DNA from 2 places in the Bermanella marisrubri genome. Region 1 is predicted to be linked to the other one. Evidence: predicted binding sites of a transcription regulator. Region 1 holds the regulator's gene; the other holds the start of a gene.
The links. Region 1 encodes FNR, which switches genes on or off when oxygen is low (the NO sensors DNR and NnrR bind a similar motif). Its sites were predicted from a motif close to TTGATNTANATCAA; they were not measured.
Positions count from the first base shown of each region.

Region 2: HF888_RS14175 (TraR/DksA family transcriptional regulator) is a predicted target of FNR. The motif match lies at 1,725-1,738, and genes of this name have one in related genera.

Region 1 covers NZ_CP051183.1:2,096,672-2,105,875, reverse strand. Annotated here, with positions in the region: gene HF888_RS09795 (polysaccharide deacetylase family protein) at 1-948, opposite strand, end outside; gene HF888_RS09790 (DNA-J related domain-containing protein) at 924-1,514, opposite strand; gene HF888_RS09785 (prenyltransferase) at 1,569-2,606, shown strand; gene greB (transcription elongation factor GreB) at 2,611-3,102, shown strand; gene HF888_RS09775 (hypothetical protein) at 3,162-3,599, shown strand; gene ttcA (tRNA 2-thiocytidine(32) synthetase TtcA) at 3,596-4,561, opposite strand; gene HF888_RS09765 (hypothetical protein) at 4,666-5,157, opposite strand; gene fnr (fumarate/nitrate reduction transcriptional regulator Fnr) at 5,399-6,169, opposite strand; gene HF888_RS09755 (sulfite exporter TauE/SafE family protein) at 6,296-6,955, opposite strand; gene ccoS (cbb3-type cytochrome oxidase assembly protein CcoS) at 6,965-7,192, opposite strand; gene HF888_RS09745 (heavy metal translocating P-type ATPase) at 7,208-9,204, opposite strand, start outside.
Region 2 covers NZ_CP051183.1:3,043,162-3,052,365, forward strand. Annotated here, with positions in the region: gene HF888_RS14155 (M48 family metallopeptidase) at 1-100, opposite strand, end outside; gene HF888_RS14160 (DUF3820 family protein) at 93-326, opposite strand; gene HF888_RS14165 (rhodanese-like domain-containing protein) at 482-865, shown strand; gene HF888_RS14170 (OsmC family protein) at 885-1,310, shown strand; gene HF888_RS14175 (TraR/DksA family transcriptional regulator) at 1,317-1,649, opposite strand; gene HF888_RS14180 (late competence development ComFB family protein) at 1,770-2,030, shown strand; gene HF888_RS14185 (acyloxyacyl hydrolase) at 2,037-2,675, opposite strand; gene HF888_RS14190 (malate:quinone oxidoreductase) at 2,873-4,357, opposite strand; gene HF888_RS14195 (DnaT-like ssDNA-binding domain-containing protein) at 4,757-5,854, shown strand; gene HF888_RS14200 (replication protein P) at 5,757-6,413, shown strand; gene yghU (glutathione-dependent disulfide-bond oxidoreductase) at 6,418-7,293, opposite strand; gene HF888_RS14210 (retropepsin-like aspartic protease family protein) at 7,438-8,067, opposite strand; gene HF888_RS14215 (zinc metallopeptidase) at 8,103-8,777, shown strand; gene HF888_RS14220 (phosphatidylglycerophosphatase A family protein) at 8,774-9,204, opposite strand, start outside.

The DNA of each region.
Region 1 (9,204 bases):
CTTGGCTTTAGCTTGAATCACCACAATATCATGTTCGTCTTTACTCGTTTTAGTCTCCACAGGATTGCCAGAAAAGAAGCACTGTACTTGTTTGTGACGAAAGCCGTTGTCTTTCACTTTTAAAATTAATTCTGGAACAGCATCACCGGCACTGCGTACTTGGGCTTTGGGTAACTCTTCAATTAAATGAAAGGCACGGCTATTCAATTTGGTTTTCAGTGTTTTGGTATTGGCATAGATCCCAGAAGCAGGGAAACGTGGTAAAGCCAAATATTCACTGGTTTGATGAATGGGGCCAGATTGTTGGCCGAATGCAATGTAGCCCATTTCCTTCATGAGTGATTTTAACTGCTCGTCAAATTCACCATAAGGGTATGCCATGTATTTTTTGAGAGAGCCAAGGTGATGTTCAAGACTGGCTTGTGCTTGTTCGGTATCTTTACGAATGCGTTCAAGCCATTCTTGGTCGCTCTCACCCTCTAACCGGAAAGCAAGGTGATCATGCTGATAACTATGATTAGCCATCGTAGCACCATACGCTTGCATCTCTTTGAGCTGTCCCCAGCTCAACATATCTGTAAAGCCATCTTCCACCGGTTTCGGTGAAATAAAAATGGTGAAAGGATACTGATATTCTTTTAGCAGGGGGAAACCAGCGGTATAAATTGATTCGTAGGCATCATCAAAAGTGATGACCGCAGTGGGTTTATCAAACGTATTACCTTGCTGTAGCGTTTCGATGACTTGCGGAAGCGGTAAGACCTGAAAACCTTCTTTTTGAATTAGGTTTAAGTGCTGCTCTAATTGTTCTGCGGTTACGCTTGTGATGGGTGGCGTGCTGTTTGAAACATGATGGTATTGCAATATAACAGCATGATCGTATCCGGTTTTGCCGTGAACGACAAATGTGAATGATAGGGTGATTAGTAGTAATAAAAATTTAAACATTCAACCGCCTCATTTATTTTTCTGAGCATAACGCCATCACCGCCGCGATCTGGGTGGTGTTTCATTGCAAGACGACGATATTGCTGTTTAATGGTTTTTCTGTCAATTTCATCCTTCTTAGGATCAAGCTCCAATACTTCAAATGCCCAAGATGCATCATCATTCTGCTGGTAATGCTTGTATTTGATCCAAAATTCATCCAATAGACGGCAGACCTCCACTTCATCTGTTTGATTCAGCCGGTCAATGTCTAAATAAAATAAACGCAACGGGTCATGGCTTTTAACTGCGTTAAATGATTCCCCATTTTTTAGAGAGCCTCTTGGTTTTAATTCGATATGCAGGGGGCTAATATCTATTTCATACTTTTCAGCGTGATGGATTTGTAATCGATAGAGTGCATTAAAAACCAAAAAGTGGCTACGGAAGAGACCTAATGGCTCCTGCAAACAAGAGCGGGGAAATCGGCCTTGGGAGCAAAGGTACATGATGATCTCATACTCTTTACACGGGCTGTTTTTTTGTAAGTATTGCTCTAGCTCTTGGCTTATATCAAAGTTAAACATATATTGGCATTATTATAATGGAGCTAAAATTCAGTGCTGCTAGTAAGGACTTTAATGGATCATATTCTTTTACCCTGGCATGACCCGCAAACTCAAAGGGCTCTAGATAGTGGCGTATTCGACCAAAGCGATGGTTGGGTAGCCATTCAGAGTAATAGTGAAGGAATAAGTTTTAAGCGCATCACTGATCCTAAGCCTAGTCTTTTATGGCGCATATTTAAAGCAATGCGCGTAATTAGTCTTACTGCGACTTTTATGCCTGCACTGGCAACGGTTTTACTGTTAATCCTATTAGATGTGCCTATCAATTGGGGTAATACCATTTCATCGATATTGGCTTTGCTGCTTCTTCAGGTGGCTGTAAACATATTTAATGATGTTGCCGATTACAAAAAATTGATCGATCTTCCCGATTCATTAGGCGGTAGTGGTGTCATACAGCAAGCATGGCTTACATCGCGGCAGATGTCGTACTTGGCATGGTCGTCATTGTTTTTATCAGGTTTGTTTGCGTTGCCCGCGATAATGTATGCTCCTGTACCAGTTTTGATTTGCGCACTTGTCGCTTTCTTTGGGGTGTTGGGATACAGCGGGTGGCCGTTTTATTTTAAGTATAAAGGGCTGGGTGATGTCGTGGTTTGGTTACTTTGTGGTCCGCTTTTGGTCTTCGGCATGAGTAGTGCCGTTAGTGGGGTATTTTGGGAGCCCGTTTTGTTTGTGGGATTTTACTTTGGTTTTGCTGCCACAGCGATATTAAATGCAAATAATATGAATGATATGAAAATTGATTTGGCAAGTGGCGCCACGACTCTTGCGATTAAATTAGGGTTCACCAATGCGAGGTTGCTTCAAATTATTTATTACCTGGGTGTAGTACTATCTAGCTGCGCACTTGCTTGGTTTTTTGGACCTTGGCTATTATTACCGCTAATCGCAACGCCCTTGGTCGCACTCCAGTGTAAAAAGCTATACTCCGTACACACCGGTTGTGATGACTCGCTTAAAGATATTCGTTTTGATGCTGCTAAAACGCATTTATTACTTGGAATCTTGTTGTGCATAGCTATTTCGATAAGTGTTTGGTTATCATAGACGTATGAGCAAAGCCGATTTAATTACCCCAGAAGGGGAGCAAACCTTAAAAGACGAACTCGACTATTTATGGAGGACTGAGCGTCCTAAAGTCACCCAGCAAGTGAAAGACGCTGCAGCCCTCGGCGACCGTTCTGAAAACGCAGAGTACATATATGGTAAGAAACGATTACGTGAAATAGATCGACGTGTTCGGTTTTTGAGCAAGCGTTTAGAAAAATTGACGGTTGTGCGAGACAAGCCAGCTGATCAGACCAAGGTCTTTTTCTCAGCTTGGATTCAGATCGAAAACGAGCAAGGGCAAGTTCATATTTATCGTATAGTTGGTCCTGATGAAATCGATCATCGTCCCGAGTACATCAGCATCAATAGCCCAGTGGCAAAAGCCTTGTTAGGCAAACAAGCAGGCGATGATGTTGCTGTGCAAACACCTAAGGGTTTAAGTGAGCTGTATTTAGACAAGGTAAGTTATTCAAGTTTCTCGGAGGGTTGCTAAGGTCAGAGCAATATCGGCCGATATATGTTCTACAATTAAATAGACTTTGGGAGTCTATTATGTGGAAATGGATTGGCGCTTTTTTACTTTTGTCTGTTTGGGCTGTGGCTAACGATCATGAATCGAGCGTACATCTCAATATGGTCCATCAGCTTGATCCTTTAATTTATGATGTTAAAGGAATGGGGCAATGGCAGAAAGGTTCGCGAAAAGGCCAGATTCGGTTAGTGCTGACCCGCACTGAGAAACAAGATGGAGCGTTCATCCAATGGGTTCGTTGGAATAAAAAAGGCCCTGTTTCTGTAGAGTACACCACTCAAATTGCTGAGCTACAAACGGAAGGTAATTTCAAGGTAACATTTATTCGTAGGGAAGTGCTCAATGAACATGAGCGCCGAATGGTGTTAGGTCTTGAAAACAAACACGATAAGTCCATACAGCGTGCCTACATATGGGTTACTGATATGGGAACTTATCGTTTAGAAATGAAGCGCTAGTTAACGTTTAGAGTGTCGATCAGGTTGTCTGGTCGTAGACGCGGGGGAGCTTCAGCAAAATCCCCCACTCCCTCTATCACTTGCCCATCGCCAAATCCTTGATCGTCTCGTTCACTTGATCGATCGATTTGTAAATTTTCAAAGTCAAACAGTTGTTTATCGGCCATTTGTGATGGTGCAATGTTTTGCATCGAATTAAAAATTTGTTGAATTCGACCAGGATGCTCCTTGTCCCATTGTTCCAGCATGGCTTTAATATTCTGTCGCTGTAGGTTTTCTTGGGAGCCACAAAGGTTGCACGGAATAATTGGAAATTGTTTATATTCTGAGAAGGCCGCAATGTCCGATTCTTTACAATAAGCCATAGGTCGAATGACGATGTTGCGTTTATCGTCAGACAGCAGTTTTGGCGGCATAGCGGCTAGACGAGCACCATAAAACATATTGAGAAACATGGTTTCTACGATGTCGTCACGATGGTGACCCAAAGCGACTTTATTCGCACCGATATCCTCAGCAAAGCCATATAAGGTGCCACGTCTCAAACGTGAACATAAACCGCATGTAGTACGACCTTCGGGTACCTTTTCTTTTACGACAGAGTAGGTATCTCGGTTGACGATGTAGTATTCGATATCCAATGAGTCTAGGTATTCAGGTAGAACATGTTCTGGAAAGCCGGGTTGTTTTTGGTCAAGGTTGACCGCGACTAATTCGAACGAAACTGGGGCGCTTTTCTGCAAATTCTGCAGGATATCAAGCATGGTGTAGCTGTCTTTACCGCCGGATAGGCACACCATGATACGGTCACCGTCTTCGATCATATTGAAGTCTGCAATAGCTCGGCCAACTTCACGGCGCAAGCGTTTTTGCAGTTTATTGAATTCGGTTTTTTGCTTTTTTTCCGCCGGCGACGTTTCTGCATTTAAGGCAGTGGCGCTAGCATCAACAAATTGGACCATGATACGACTCGGTTTAACCTAGAACTAGGGCGCGGATTCTAACGTAAATCCGCGCGGGTTCCTACTCAGGTTTGTAACCCGCTGACAGACCTGGCCCATGGATGTTACGCGGCGCGGCAGTCCGCCTCTAGGAGGGGTTTAACCCGTTCCATGAAGCGTTCAACGCTAGCGTGAGGACGACTGTGAAAGTGGCGGCGCCAAAAGCGCGCTACTGAGTCTAGATCTCTTGCTTTGGGTATATCACTGGTCTTACGTTTATAGATCAACCAAGCAATAGCCGTGGCATAGCGAAGATTAGTCGCCAATTCTTGGTGAGGATTGGCTAGAAACTCATGTTGGCTTGCCAATCCTCGAACTTTACTTGCTAGCTCAGGGTTATTGACGAGATATTTATCCCAAACGTTGCGGTGGCATTTGGCACTTATTTGGTAAACGCCAATGCCTTTATGCTTACTGCCAATAAGGTGAAACCCCAGTTCTGATTCCATGGCAGCAGTAGCCATAAGAAGAAAACGGGCATCTTCGTTATCTTCGCCCAAGTATTTGAGGGTGGGGCGAATCACCAAGTGTATTAGCTCGCTGGGACAGATTCCCATGTCTTCCTTTCCTTTTAATGATTTTGTATCAGCGAGTTAGCATCTACTATCACGCAAAATCTCATGTTTCTGTTTTCTATACTGAACATTAGATGGAAACTGACAAAATGCAAAAAATACTTGCAATTTTATTTTTGCTTATAAAAGAGAGGGTTAGAGAGAAATGCGAGAATTAGTAAGACTAAAGTTGTAGGCACAGACCTATCCTTCACGACAGACCTGTGCAAAATCAGGTAAATAATCAGATGCTATGTTCACAGGACGCTTTAATATCAGGATTGCCGGCAAGCTTATTAAGGCCATGAATGTCCAAGAGTGTGACTTCTTTACCTTCCGTACTAATGAGCTCGCTCTTTTGCATACGGGTAAATATGCGGCTGACAGTTTCTACTGCAAGACCTAAATAGTTACTGATATCCACACGAGACATTGAGAGTCGGAAGGTCTTGGGTGAAAAACCACGGCGCTCGAAACGGCTACTTAGATCCAGTAGAAAATAAGCTAGGCGTTCGTCAGCGGTTTTTTTCGATAATTGCAGCATCATTTGCTGATCCTGACGAATTTCGCCACTCATATTACGCATCATTTGGCGACGTAACCCTGGAATTTCGTCACAAAGGCTGTCTAACTTGTCTAAAGGCAGTTCACAAACAGTCGTGGTTTCCAAGGCTTTTGCTGTCAGCGGGTAGCTTTCTTCGCTATAGCCAGATAGGCCCACGATTTCACTGGCTAGATGAAAGCCTGTGATCTGCTCTTCACCACTGGGCGCAACGGTGTAGCTCTTAATTGCCCCTGTACGAATGGCGTATACCGCTTTGAAATCGTCGCCTTGTTTAAACAGAGTTTCGCCTTTTTGCAGCGGACGACCACGTTTGATGATCTCGTCTAGTGCATCAAGATCTTCGTTATCTAGAGCAATCGGTAGGCAAAGCGAGCTTAGACTGCATGTACTGCAGTGGGGTTTACCAGCACCGCTTTTTGCCAGGGAAATAATGTTTTTATCAACTGCCATAAACAATCCTTCAATCTTGGCACGGTGCATGTTATTAGCACCTATAACCTAAATGTTGGGTAAAACCATTTGCTTAGTCAAGAGCAACAGTGCTTAACTTAGGCTGCAAACATGTGCAGTAAGAAGTTAGATTTGAGTCGACCATGTGGCATAGAGTGTCCACACTCCAAATCCTACCACAAAAGTACCAGACATTAACTTGACCCATGTCTTTGACTTCAACTTTGTAAGCTGTTGAGTTAACAGGGCAAAGCTAAAGAGGGCGGGTAAATTACCTAAGCCAAATACCATCATTAAGCTCGCACTTTTGACTGGATCAGCGGCTACTAAAGCCCAACTCAGAGTACTGTAGACTAAACCACAAGGCAGGAAACCCCAAACCATACCGAGTGGAATGGCTTGCTTTAATGAGTGTGTAGGGATAAGGCCTTTGCTGAGAGGTTGTAGTCGTCGCCAAAGGCCGCTGCCGGCACGCTCGATCCACGCAAGCATTTGAGTTTGTCCTGCTAGATAAAACCCCATCAAGATTAATAAGATCCCAGATATGGTTCGTAAAACTAGGCCGACATTACTGTGGCTTTCACTTAACCACAGTCCAATGATGCCTGCTGCAAAACCTAAAGCGCCATAGGTCAAGATTCTCCCTATATGGTACCCCAGCTGCAGTGTTGGCTTGGGTCCATTCATGGAAAGTGCGCCAACGATGCCGCCGCACATGCCCATACAGTGGACGCTACCCATGAGACCTAAAAGCCAAGCGGTCAGGAATGTAAGGGGTTCATTCATGATTACAAATTATTTGGTTTGAGAGGAATCTTTGTCTTGCTCAGCGCTTTCGGATAGTTCTTTCTCCGATGCGTTTTTGTCCTTTTTATTGGGGCCCTGATCTTCATCAAAGAGAATTCGGTGGGCAGGACTGTCAAGGTCATCAAATTGGCCTTTTTTACTAGCCCAAAAGAATATGCCTGCGGCCACCGCGATGAAAACAAGTGTCACAGGGACCGTTATAAAAATTATTTCCATGCTGACCTCAGAAATTTATAGTTTGGCGAGTGAATTTAATCGCAAAGCGTTGAAAACAACGATAAGTGAACTGGCAGACATACCAATTGCTGCTGCCCATGGCGGTAACAAGCCAGCCGCTGCTAAGGGTAACACACTGGTATTATAGAGCAGAGCCCAGCTTAAATTTTGACGAATTATACGTTTGGCTTTTCGTGCGTGTTGAAGCAATTGTGCAATGGTTTTTAGATTCTGATTCAGCAAAATCACATCAGCGTGTGTTTTAGCTAGATCACTTGCACTACCGACAGCGATTGAAATAGGCGCCCTAGCCAATACGGGGACATCATTAATGCCGTCACCAACCATGATGGAATGATCTTGGTTATTGAGTCCACTTAGATAGTCGAGCTTACCTTGAGGCGAAATACTACCTTGCGCCTTTTGTAGTTTCAGTTCTTTCGCAATCTTTTCCACTTGATAGCTATGATCACCACTTAGCATTTCAGTGATGATGCCTTGTTGATTGAGGCTTGAAACGGCATGCTGACTACCAGGTCGCAATTGATCTGAGAGTACAAAGCGGGCTATTGCTTTGTCGTCAGCAGATAAAAAGATTTGTTGGCGTTGTTCATCCGGATTGAGCTCGGAGTCGATGGCGGCAAAGCCTTGGTGACCAATACGATAAAGTTGACCATTGACCTTGCCTTCAATGCCTTGGCCGACCACCATGTTAATGTCTTCAGCGACATATCGTTTTTCCAGACTTAACGCTTGAAAAGCATTGGCAATAGGATGCTGGCTATGGGACTCAAGAGCTGATGCTATGGCGAGTGCTTCTGTTTGATCAAGCTCAGTTTCAGGAGCAATTGAAACAGATTCAATGGATAATTGACCCAATGTCAGGGTGCCCGTCTTATCGAAAATAATGCGCTTGCTTTGGGTTAAGCTTTCTAAAACATGGCCACGCGTTATTAGCACACCTGCTTTTCGTAAAGCCCCCGTGGCGGCTGTAAGCGCTGTAGGTGTAGCAAGTGATAGAGCACAAGGACAGGTAGCAACCAGAACGGAAAGTGTGATCCAAAACGCACGATCAGTATCAATGAAGTACCAAGCAGTGAAGACAATCGCTGCCAAAATTAAAACCGCGCCTACAAAATATTGCGCTATTACATCGGCCATTATGGCCATACGAGGTTTTTCTGACTCGGCACGATCCAATAGCGACATAACAGTAGAAAGCTGGGTGTTGTCGCCTAAGGCCGTGACTTCAATCTCAATAGGGTTCTCAACGTTTAAGCTGCCTGCAAGTACTTGATCACCGGTGTCTTTATGGATGGGCAAAAACTCGCCCGTCATAATAGATTCATCAACGCTCGAGTGGCCTGTTTGAATAATACCATCGGCGGCAATGGTGGCGCCGGGCAATACACGAATCCGATCACCAATGTTAAGTTGATTTACTGGAATGACAGCTTCTGATTTCTCATCATCGGTAGTGATACGCGTAACCGAACGTGGCAATACATTATTAAGTTGATTGCCGGCTTCCCCGGTACGTAATCGCGCGCGGGTTTCAAAGTAGCGCCCCACTAATAAAAAGAACGTAAACATACAGACGCTATCGAAATAAACTTCTTCACCACCTACAAAAGTAGAATAAATACTGGCTATGAACGCGCCGCCAATGGCAATGGACACGGGGACGTCCATCGTAAGATGTTTTGTTTTAATATCACGAATGAAACCTTTAAAGAATGGCCTAGCGCTGATTAAAATGACGGGGGTCGTAATGGCCATTCCTGCAAAGCGGAAATACAACTCAAACTTTTCTAGAATCCCTGCTAGCTCACCAATGTACAGTGGAACAGCAAACATCATCGCTTGCATGGTTCCAAGGCCTGCCAGTAAAACTCGGCGTAAGGCCCGTTTTTGCTCTTCTTCTAATTGTTGCTGGAAGGTATCGGTTTCAAACGGTTGTGCTTTAAAGCCTAGAGAGTAAATAGTTTCTATAACTTGCCGAAGCGGTGTTT
Region 2 (9,204 bases), 950 kb from region 1:
CGCCATGAGGTAAACGCAATTCTACACCTTGTTGCGTAATATGAATGGCAGCGGTTTTACGGCGGCTGTAGCGGATAGCATAGTCCAGTGGTTTATTCATTAACAACGCGGGTCTTACCTTTCAATGGCTGTAAAATGTATTCCAGTCCATTGATTTTGATTTCAAGACACAAGCCTAACAGCATGCCTAAGCGCCCTTGCGGAAACCCCTTTTTCTGAAACCAAAGCAAGTATTCTTCGGGTAGATCCACCAATGCTTTGCCGGCGTATTTGCCGAACGGCATCTTCATATTGGCTAAATCGAGCAAGTCTTGTTGTTGAAACATAATGCTATCTATTGTCGTGATAATGGCTAGTCTAACCCGAGGTCTATACTGAACCAAGCTTCTACCTCTCAACCTGAGCTGAGGTCTTGTCATTCTATCCCATTCGGCCTAACATGGTTAATATTAGGCTTTTCTAATATTTAATGGAGGTGCTTATGTCACTGACAAAAGACGAATTATTGAACGAAGCTCGCCAGAACATCCATATCATTGATGCCGATGAGACTCAGGCCATGATGCAGCAAGGGGCTACCTTGTTAGATGTGCGCGAACCATCTGAATTTGATGCTGGCCACTTGCCTGACTCTGTGCATATTCCCCGTGGTTTACTGGAATTCATGGTAGGCAACCACCCCAAGCTCAGTGACTTTGATCAACCTCTTGTGGTGTATTGCAAAAACGGCGGTCGTTCCACACTGGCAGCAGACCTTTTACAAAAAATGGGCTTTAAAACCGTGCGCATGTTGGGCGGTGGCTTCGATGATTGGGCGGGTACGGTACACAAGGTCGAAGTGCCTGAGAACCAGTATCAAGGCTAGCAGCATAAGGACGAAAAACATGAGTGAACATCACGCCCACATAGTATGGCAGAAAGACGGTGACTTCTCCCATGAAGGCTACAATACCGCCCATAACGCAGAAGCGAGCGGACAAAGCCTCGCCATGGCTACTGCTAATACTGAACAGCATGTGGATCCGGAACAAGCTCTGGCCATGAGCTTAGCCAGTTGTCATATGCTGACGTTCTTGGCACTGGCAGCGAAAAAGCGCTTAGTCGTTGAACACTACGAGGACAATCCCATTGCTTATGTAGAGCAAAATGAGGACAGTAGATACTATGTGCCGCGCATTCGCTTGCGCCCACAAGTGCGCTTTGCGGGTGAGGTAAAAGCCAGTGCGATTGAGTCTATGCACCATAAAGCTCATCAGCACTGCTTCATCAGTAACTCATTGCAAAGCGAAGTGATTATTGAGCCTCAGTAAGCCCCCTTACTGCTCATTGGCGCAGCTGGCACACAGAGCCGTATATGGCAGTGCCAGCAAGCGTTCGGGCTCGATACTTTGCTGACATAGCTCGCACACCTGATACTGGCCTTGCTTAAGACGCAAAATGGCATGCTTGATTTGCTGGAGCTCTTGCTGAGTTTCTTGAGCGATGGCTTCTGCGACTTCTTCATTTTCTAGCTGCTGCGCACGATCCTCGCTGTCTTTGCTTACTTCGATATTGTAACGAGTTAATTCCTCGCTCAGCTTGGAGGCACGTATTTCTAATTCATGCTGTTTTTTTCGTAGTCGCACATCAATTTCACAAGCATCTATCATGATCAGACTCCTTTTTTAGTCTGATCAGCATACCTCGCTGGCGAACAGTCCTTTTGATATAGGTCACGCACCCGGATGACCTAGATCATGGTCTACAATTAAAAGAAAAGGAGGTGCGCCATGTCCATTACCGATCAAATTCATAATTACTATGAGCACAAGGTTTTGGAGGTGCTAGCAGAAGAAACGGCTGATAAAGGCTTTAGTCAAGATCAACTTGTCGATTTGGCATGTTTAGCACTGAATAATCTCCCTACGCGCTACTATCGACATGAAGTGGATATTGCGTTTTACATGTCAGCTCACGAGCACGAAGAGATCAATCGGCGTACTCGCCAAGCTGTAAAAGACGCGGTAAGTTACTTGCAAAGCAAAGTTTAAAACCGTCTATTGATACCGATAAGCGATGTTGAAGTTATAGAAGTTGATGCCGTTATTGGGCAACTTGATACTGTTATTGCTGTAGTGCTGCAATTGTAAGGACCAAGACACACGTGGTGTAAAGTACCCGCCAAACGCTAGACTATTCGCAAACTGAAAGTTAGTGCTGAATTCTTTGTCGTTAAATTGTGTTCGAGAAAACACGGAAACACCGACAGCAGTTTCTACGTAACTAAAGAAGTCTTGCTCACCATCACTAAATCGAAATACGGGAATAAACTCCAACGCATTATTCACGCCTTCCTGACCATCTACATCAAGGCTTTGCCAATAGTTATAGCCAAAATGGTAATAGTGGCTTAGAGTCAGGCCTCCAAGTTGCATCGTTTCATCTTGATGCCAGCGAAAACCAACCTTAAGTGCAGCAGTATCCTTCGCGGACATCATAGACACACTGTATTCATCGGCATCTAAAGGATTAGTTGCTAAAGTCAAAGCCAAACTGGTGATCATAGCTGTGCGCCAACCCCAAGTTTCTCCTGAATCATCTTGCAGGGTCTCTCCCTTGTCCGACCAGCTGAATGGAGAACACAGCAATAAGACGACGATAAGGCTGAACGCTGTACTTCTGTTTGCCAAGGTCACAGTTAATTGTCCCTAATGGAATAAAACGTCATTGTAATGAATGCAAATTTTATAACTAGCCACGGATAATGAACAAACTTTTTCAGTCATTGTTCGTAGTATTGCACAAACCAAGTGCAAATCACTAACGCCATCACAAAAAAGCAGCTATGTTTTAGCATAGCTGCTTTTTTATAATGCTTATGGATGGTTTCAGCCTATTCGTAGAGACCTAATGTCTTATGGGATTCATCTCTGACTCTTTTCAAAAGTTCAGCATCGTCTTTTAGCGACTCACCATAGCTCGGTACCATTTCTTTTAAGCGCTGTTTCCACCCGTCTTGCTCTAGGCGATCGGCAAAGCAACGCTCTATCACATCAATCATTGCGTGCACGGCTGTCGATGCACCTGGTGAAGCGCCAAGAAGAGCGGCAATTGAACCATCCTTAGCAGCCACAATTTCAGTACCAAACTCTAATTTGCCTTTGCCTTTCTCATCTTTCTTAATGATTTGCACACGCTTGCCGGCATCCGCTAGCGTCCAGTTTCCATCTTGCGCTTGTGGAAAATACTGACGGAGGGCCTCCATGCGAGCACCATCACTCTGAAACACTTCACTGATCAAGTAACGGGTGAGATCCATATTGTTTTTGCCAACAGACATCATAGGCAATAAATTATTAGGGCGTACAGACAAAGGTAAATCCATTATCGAGCCTTTCTTCAAAAACTTGGTAGTAAATCCAGCGAAAGGCCCAAATAATAATCCTCTCTTACCGTTAATCACTCGTGTGTCTAAATGTGGAACCGACATCGGAGGCGCACCAATCGCGGCTTTACCATAGACTTTCGCGTGATGCTGCTCGACGACTTCTGGGTCGGTACACACTAACCACTGACCACTAACCGGGAAGCCTCCGTAACCATCCGCTTCGTCGATCCCTGAACGCTGAAGCAATGGCAAAGCACCACCGCCCGCACCCAAAAAAACAAATTTAGATTTAATGCGAGTTTCTTTACCCGAACTGCGATCCTCGACTTTCACTGACCAACCGCCAGACTCTGAGCGCTTTAGGTCTTCTACATCGTGATTAAGCAACACTTCGAAATCGTCTTGCTTGCTTAGATGATCAACCATGTAGCGAGCAAGGGAACCAAAGTCCACATCACTGCCGTGCTTCACATAAGTGCCGGCAACGGGTTCATCGCTTTTACGGCCATTCATCACGAGCGGCATCCACTGACGCAAGGTTTCCGCATCATCACTAAACTCCATTTGCTCAAACAGGTGATGCTGGCTCATTTTTAAATAGCGGTTACGCAAGAAATTTACGTTCTTTTCACCCCACACGAAACTCATGTGCGGTGTACGATTGATGAAATTAGAAGGCTCTGGCAAAACACCCTTGTTTACTAGGTGACTCCAGAACTGAAGAGAAATCTCAAATGAAGAATTAATCGTCAGCGCTTTGCTGATATCCACATGGCCATCTTGATCTTCAGGCGTGTAGTTCAACTCACAATAAGCAGCATGGCCCGTACCTGCGTTATTCCAACCGTCGGTACTTTCGCTGGCTACGCTGGGCAAGCGCTCTACCACTGTGATTTTCAAACTTGGATCAAGCTGTTTAAGGATCATGGCCAGTGTGCTGCTCATGGCGCCCGCACCAACCAATAAGACGTCTACTGATTTTACAGTCATGGATATCACTCTTTTTTAAAGGAATGCTGGCCCACTGCCCATGTGTCTGACCCATTTAGGTGCACATATTGGCTTTGGGTAAAAGCCTCGTGGCAGGGCATGCTGGCGTTTTTTGACCCCAGCGAAAAATTCCCGTGAATTATACCCAAAAATGACTCCTTTGGGGGCCTTTAGCGAACATTTGTTCCATAGACTTTAGGAGTATTGCCAATGGTATAAGTGTAGACAATTTACGTATTTTGCCAGAATTTCGATTTTTTCGAGCCGTGTCTGGGTTTACCATATCAACCACTCAGTCCTTTGCGGTATACTGGCAGATCTTTCACGGCATACCTGAAGAAGTGGTTTTTAGTTGCTCAGGTATTATTCGCTTTTACCAATTCCTTTGATTGTTGCAGTATGGCTCATAGTTTAATTCCAGAACGCATGTTAGTTGTGTCCCCCAGCTTAGCCGCCACCATCGGCTTAGAGGAGGCGTTAATGCTGCATGCTCTCAATGATGGCAAACAGCCCCATGATGAAAACTGGAGTTTTATCAACAAGGGGACGTTGCGCGATTGGCTCCCGTTTTGGCAGGATGCGGATATCAAGCGCATTCTTAAGAGCCTCAGTGATAAAGGCATTGTGCATTTCAATAGTCCGCCCTTTGGCCAAAGCGAGCAGCTTTTCTATAGCTTTGAAGAAAAAGCCCCAAGCGACAGTAAACGCAGTCGTAACGAACAAGCTTTTGAACAGGCCAAGCAGCAGTACAAGCAAGCCATTCACCCTGACTGGCGTCCGGACACAGAGACTCTCAAATACATCGAGCAAACGCTTGGCATCCCTAAACGCTATGCACAAAGTCAATTGCAGGATTTTGTATTCCACTATCAAAGCCAAGGCACACTGGCCACAAGCTGGAGTACCATGTTCATCCGCTGGGTGAACAAGCGCTTTAAAGAGGACCAAGCTCACCCTGCGGTTTTCCAAGGAGATGCGCAACGCAAGCAAGCCATGTGGGATAGCTGGCAGCCGCAAGCGGCCACTTTGGACATTTTGCAAAAAGCCGGCGTGGAGCCCAGCTTTATTCAAGATTGCGTTAGCGAATTTGTCCTGTTCTGGATGGAAAAAGGCGAAGCCCACGATACATGGAACACCAAGTTTGTAGCCTGGGTTCGGCGTCAATGGGCTCGCTTTAGTGCAAGCCTTGCGCATCCTTCTGATCCAGTTCCCATGCAAGATGGCTGGGAACCGGCTGTAGAAGTCTATGAGATTTTAGAAATGGCGAATATTGATCGGCAATTTGCACAGAGCCTCATCAAAGAATTTGTTTTATACTGGCGAGACAGCAATCAATTGCATACCTCTTGGAATAGCAAGTTTTTACAACATGCCAAACACATTTGGAGTAAGCGCTTAAATGGACAAGGCAACTCAGCAACCTCTCAACGAGATCACACAGCAAATACAAGCATTGCCGACCGAGTCCAAGATCTCAGCTGGGCAAACGATCTCTAAAGAGCAAAAAGAGGCCTTAGCAGCCTCTTTTGAATTAATGCGCATTAATTACGGCAATCAATTCAATGCGGCCTATCCTAATGTGGAAAGTTCCACTGCCGCTATGCGCCTGTGGTTAACCAATCTGAAAGATTTTTCCGCTGATCTCATTCAAAAAGTAGCGGAGGAAGTCATCCGCAACGAACGCTACTTGCCAAACCTAGCCACGTTTCGTCAATATTGCGAAAATGCATATAGCCTGTTTGGCTTACCCGATTCGCATCGAGCTTATATCGAAGCTTGCCGAGCGCCGCAGCCTAAGGCCAATTTCAATTGGACTCATCCGGCGATTTATTACGCGGGCAAAGCAACGGATTGGTTCTTTTTGAGCTCAGAGCCAGAAGACAAAGTCTTCCCTATTTTTAAACATAACTATCAAATGTTATGCGAACGGGTGATTAAAGGGGAAACCTTGGACGACCCCATCCCTAAGGCCTTACCACAAGAAACGACAACGCCTTTAAGTGGTGAAGCAAATCTACAACACTTAAAGGCGTTACGAGACGAATTAGAACTATAAGCGCTTATTTTTTTACTTGATCTAGTTTGTCTTGGGTTTTATTTTCGAAATCACTGGCATCATGACGCTCACGTAATTGTTCATGTAATTCACCCCAGGCTTTATTCACCATTTCACCGCGTTTAACAGCAGGGCGTTGAGCAATTTGCTCGGTCCAGCGAATCACGTTTTTATAGGTGTGCGCTTCAATGAACTCCGCAGCGTCGTAAACCTTATTCTTCACTAACGCGCCATACCATGGCCAGATTGCCATATCAGCAATACTGTATTCCTCCCCCGCCATGTATTCATTATCCGCCAGGTGACGATCCAATACATCTAGCTGACGTTTGATTTCCATGGTGTAGCGATCAATCGGGTATTGATATTTTTCCGGTGCGTACGCGTAAAAGTGACCAAAGCCACCGCCTAAAATCGGCGCACTGCCCATTTGCCAAAACAACCAAGATAATGCCTCGGTACGAGCTCGAGGATCACTCGGCAAGAACGCGTTAAATTTTTCGGCAAGATACAAAAGAATAGAGCCGCTCTCGAAAATACGTTGCGGCGGATTCACACTGTGGTCCATTAATGCTGGTATTTTTGAATTAGGGTTCACATCCACAAAACCACTGGAGAACTGATCCCCTTCCATGATATTTACCAAATACGCATCATATTCCGCTTCAGAGATACCTTTTTCTAAAAGCTCTTCAAACATGATGGTAACTTTCACACCATTTGGGGTTGCTAAGGAATATAACTGAAAAGGATGTTCGCCCTGTGGCAATGTTTTCTCAAAAGTAGGGCCCGCTACTGGTCGATTGATATTCGCAAACTTACCGCCACTTTCTGCATCCCACTGCCATACCTTTGGAGGTGTATAGGTATCATTCGACATGTATTGCTCCTATTAAATAACTTGTTCTTTAACATATGTGATTTTATTCAAGTTACAAGGCTAACCCATTGGAACGAACTTTTTTGTCGAAACTTGGGCAAATATTAGATCATTCAAAACATGTTTTTAAATGATTTAAGCTACTTAGTCCGAGAGCATGAGTATTCCTTGCTCTTCTCTCATCGAAAGCTGATTAAGAAATGACATCCCCAAAAGGGGAATGGCAGGAAAGCTGCCTTGGATAATGGTTGCATCGACGTTATAGCGAGTGATACCGCCTACCTGCATCTTGTTTAACTGTACTTTATAGCTATTTACGATTCCACCTGCAGTAGAGGCTCGACCTCTAGTTCCCTTAGAGTAGTCAATACCTAATTGCTGAGCATGCTCCTCGCTCATAGCAACGTGAGTAGCGCCCGTATCCACCAGCATATTAATAGAGCGTCCATTTATATTGGCCGGCGTAAAATACTGTCCATTATCGCTACGTGTAATACGCACCTGAGCGCCACTGGGTTCAGCATAACCATCGGCAACACTAGCACCTAACTCTAATTCGATTTCGCGGCCGTTGATTTCAATGATGGCAAAATCACTGCCCGCTTCGAGTAAGTGTATACCCTGTTTAGTTTGTCCTTGCTTGAGTATGAGTCGTGAGCCTTCGTGCTCCAAAATAGCCATGCCTGGCATCAAACCCACAGCCGTGACTTGAGCCCATAATTGGCTTGTGTATAGCAATGAAAAACTTAGAATAATGAACGTAAACGATTTCAAAGCGTTATCCTTATTTTCAAACTGGAATATCTGCCATGCTGTGGATCCTATTATTTATTGCCATACTCGCTATTATGCTTATCCCACAGTGGTGGACTCAACGCATCCTCAAAAAATACAGCGAACATCGATCCGATTTCCCTGGCACAGGTGGAGAGTTTGCGCGTCATTTAATTGCAAAACAAGACTTGGATGTGAAATTAGAAACCACGTCACAAGGGGATCATTATGATCCCAATGATCGAGCGGTACGTCTTAGTGAGGAAAATTATAACGGCCAATCACTGACCGCCGTTGTAGTGGCGGCCCATGAGGTGGGACATGCCATGCAGCACCAGCAACGCATGGCGTTACTGTTGCTTCGTACACCACTGGCAAAGTTCGCTTTTTACATTGAACGCATTGCACAAGTGGCGTTGATAAGTACCCCTCTGCTATTAAGCTTTATTCCCGTGGTTGGTCGTATATCCATGCTACTGGTGATATTCGGCATACTAGGCAGTTTTATTGTTCACCTCATTACCTTACCAGTGGAGTTCAATGCCAGCTTCTCGAAAGCACTTCCAGAAATTAAAAAAGGTGGATACTTGAGTAACAAGGATTACAAAGCCGCTCAACGTATCTTATTAGCCTGTGCGCTCACTTATGTGAGCGGCGCATTGGCGAGTTTATTGAATGTGTGGCGCTGGCTTCGATTTTTCCGCCGCTAAATCCACAGCAAAATAACCTGCATACAAGCTAGCGCCATTAATCCTGCTAAGACATCATCAATCATAATGCCAAAACCGCCTTTGACATGTTGGTCTAACCATTTAATCGGCCAAGGTTTGATGATGTCGAAGAAACGGAACAAAGCAAAAGCGATCAGTAGCATGGTCAAAGTTTTGGGGACTAAGAAAAGTGCAATCCACATTCCCACCCATTCATCAATGACGATGCCTCCATGGTCGTGTACACCCAGATCCTGTGACGTTTTTTCACTTACCCATACACCCACAACAAAACTTACGCCCACGATAATGGCGAAAATCAGTGGAGAACAATAGGACAGCCCCCACCAATAGATGGGCAATGCGGCAATCGTACCCATGGTGCCTGGTGCCTTGGGGCTCAAACCACTGCCTAAGCCAAAGGCCA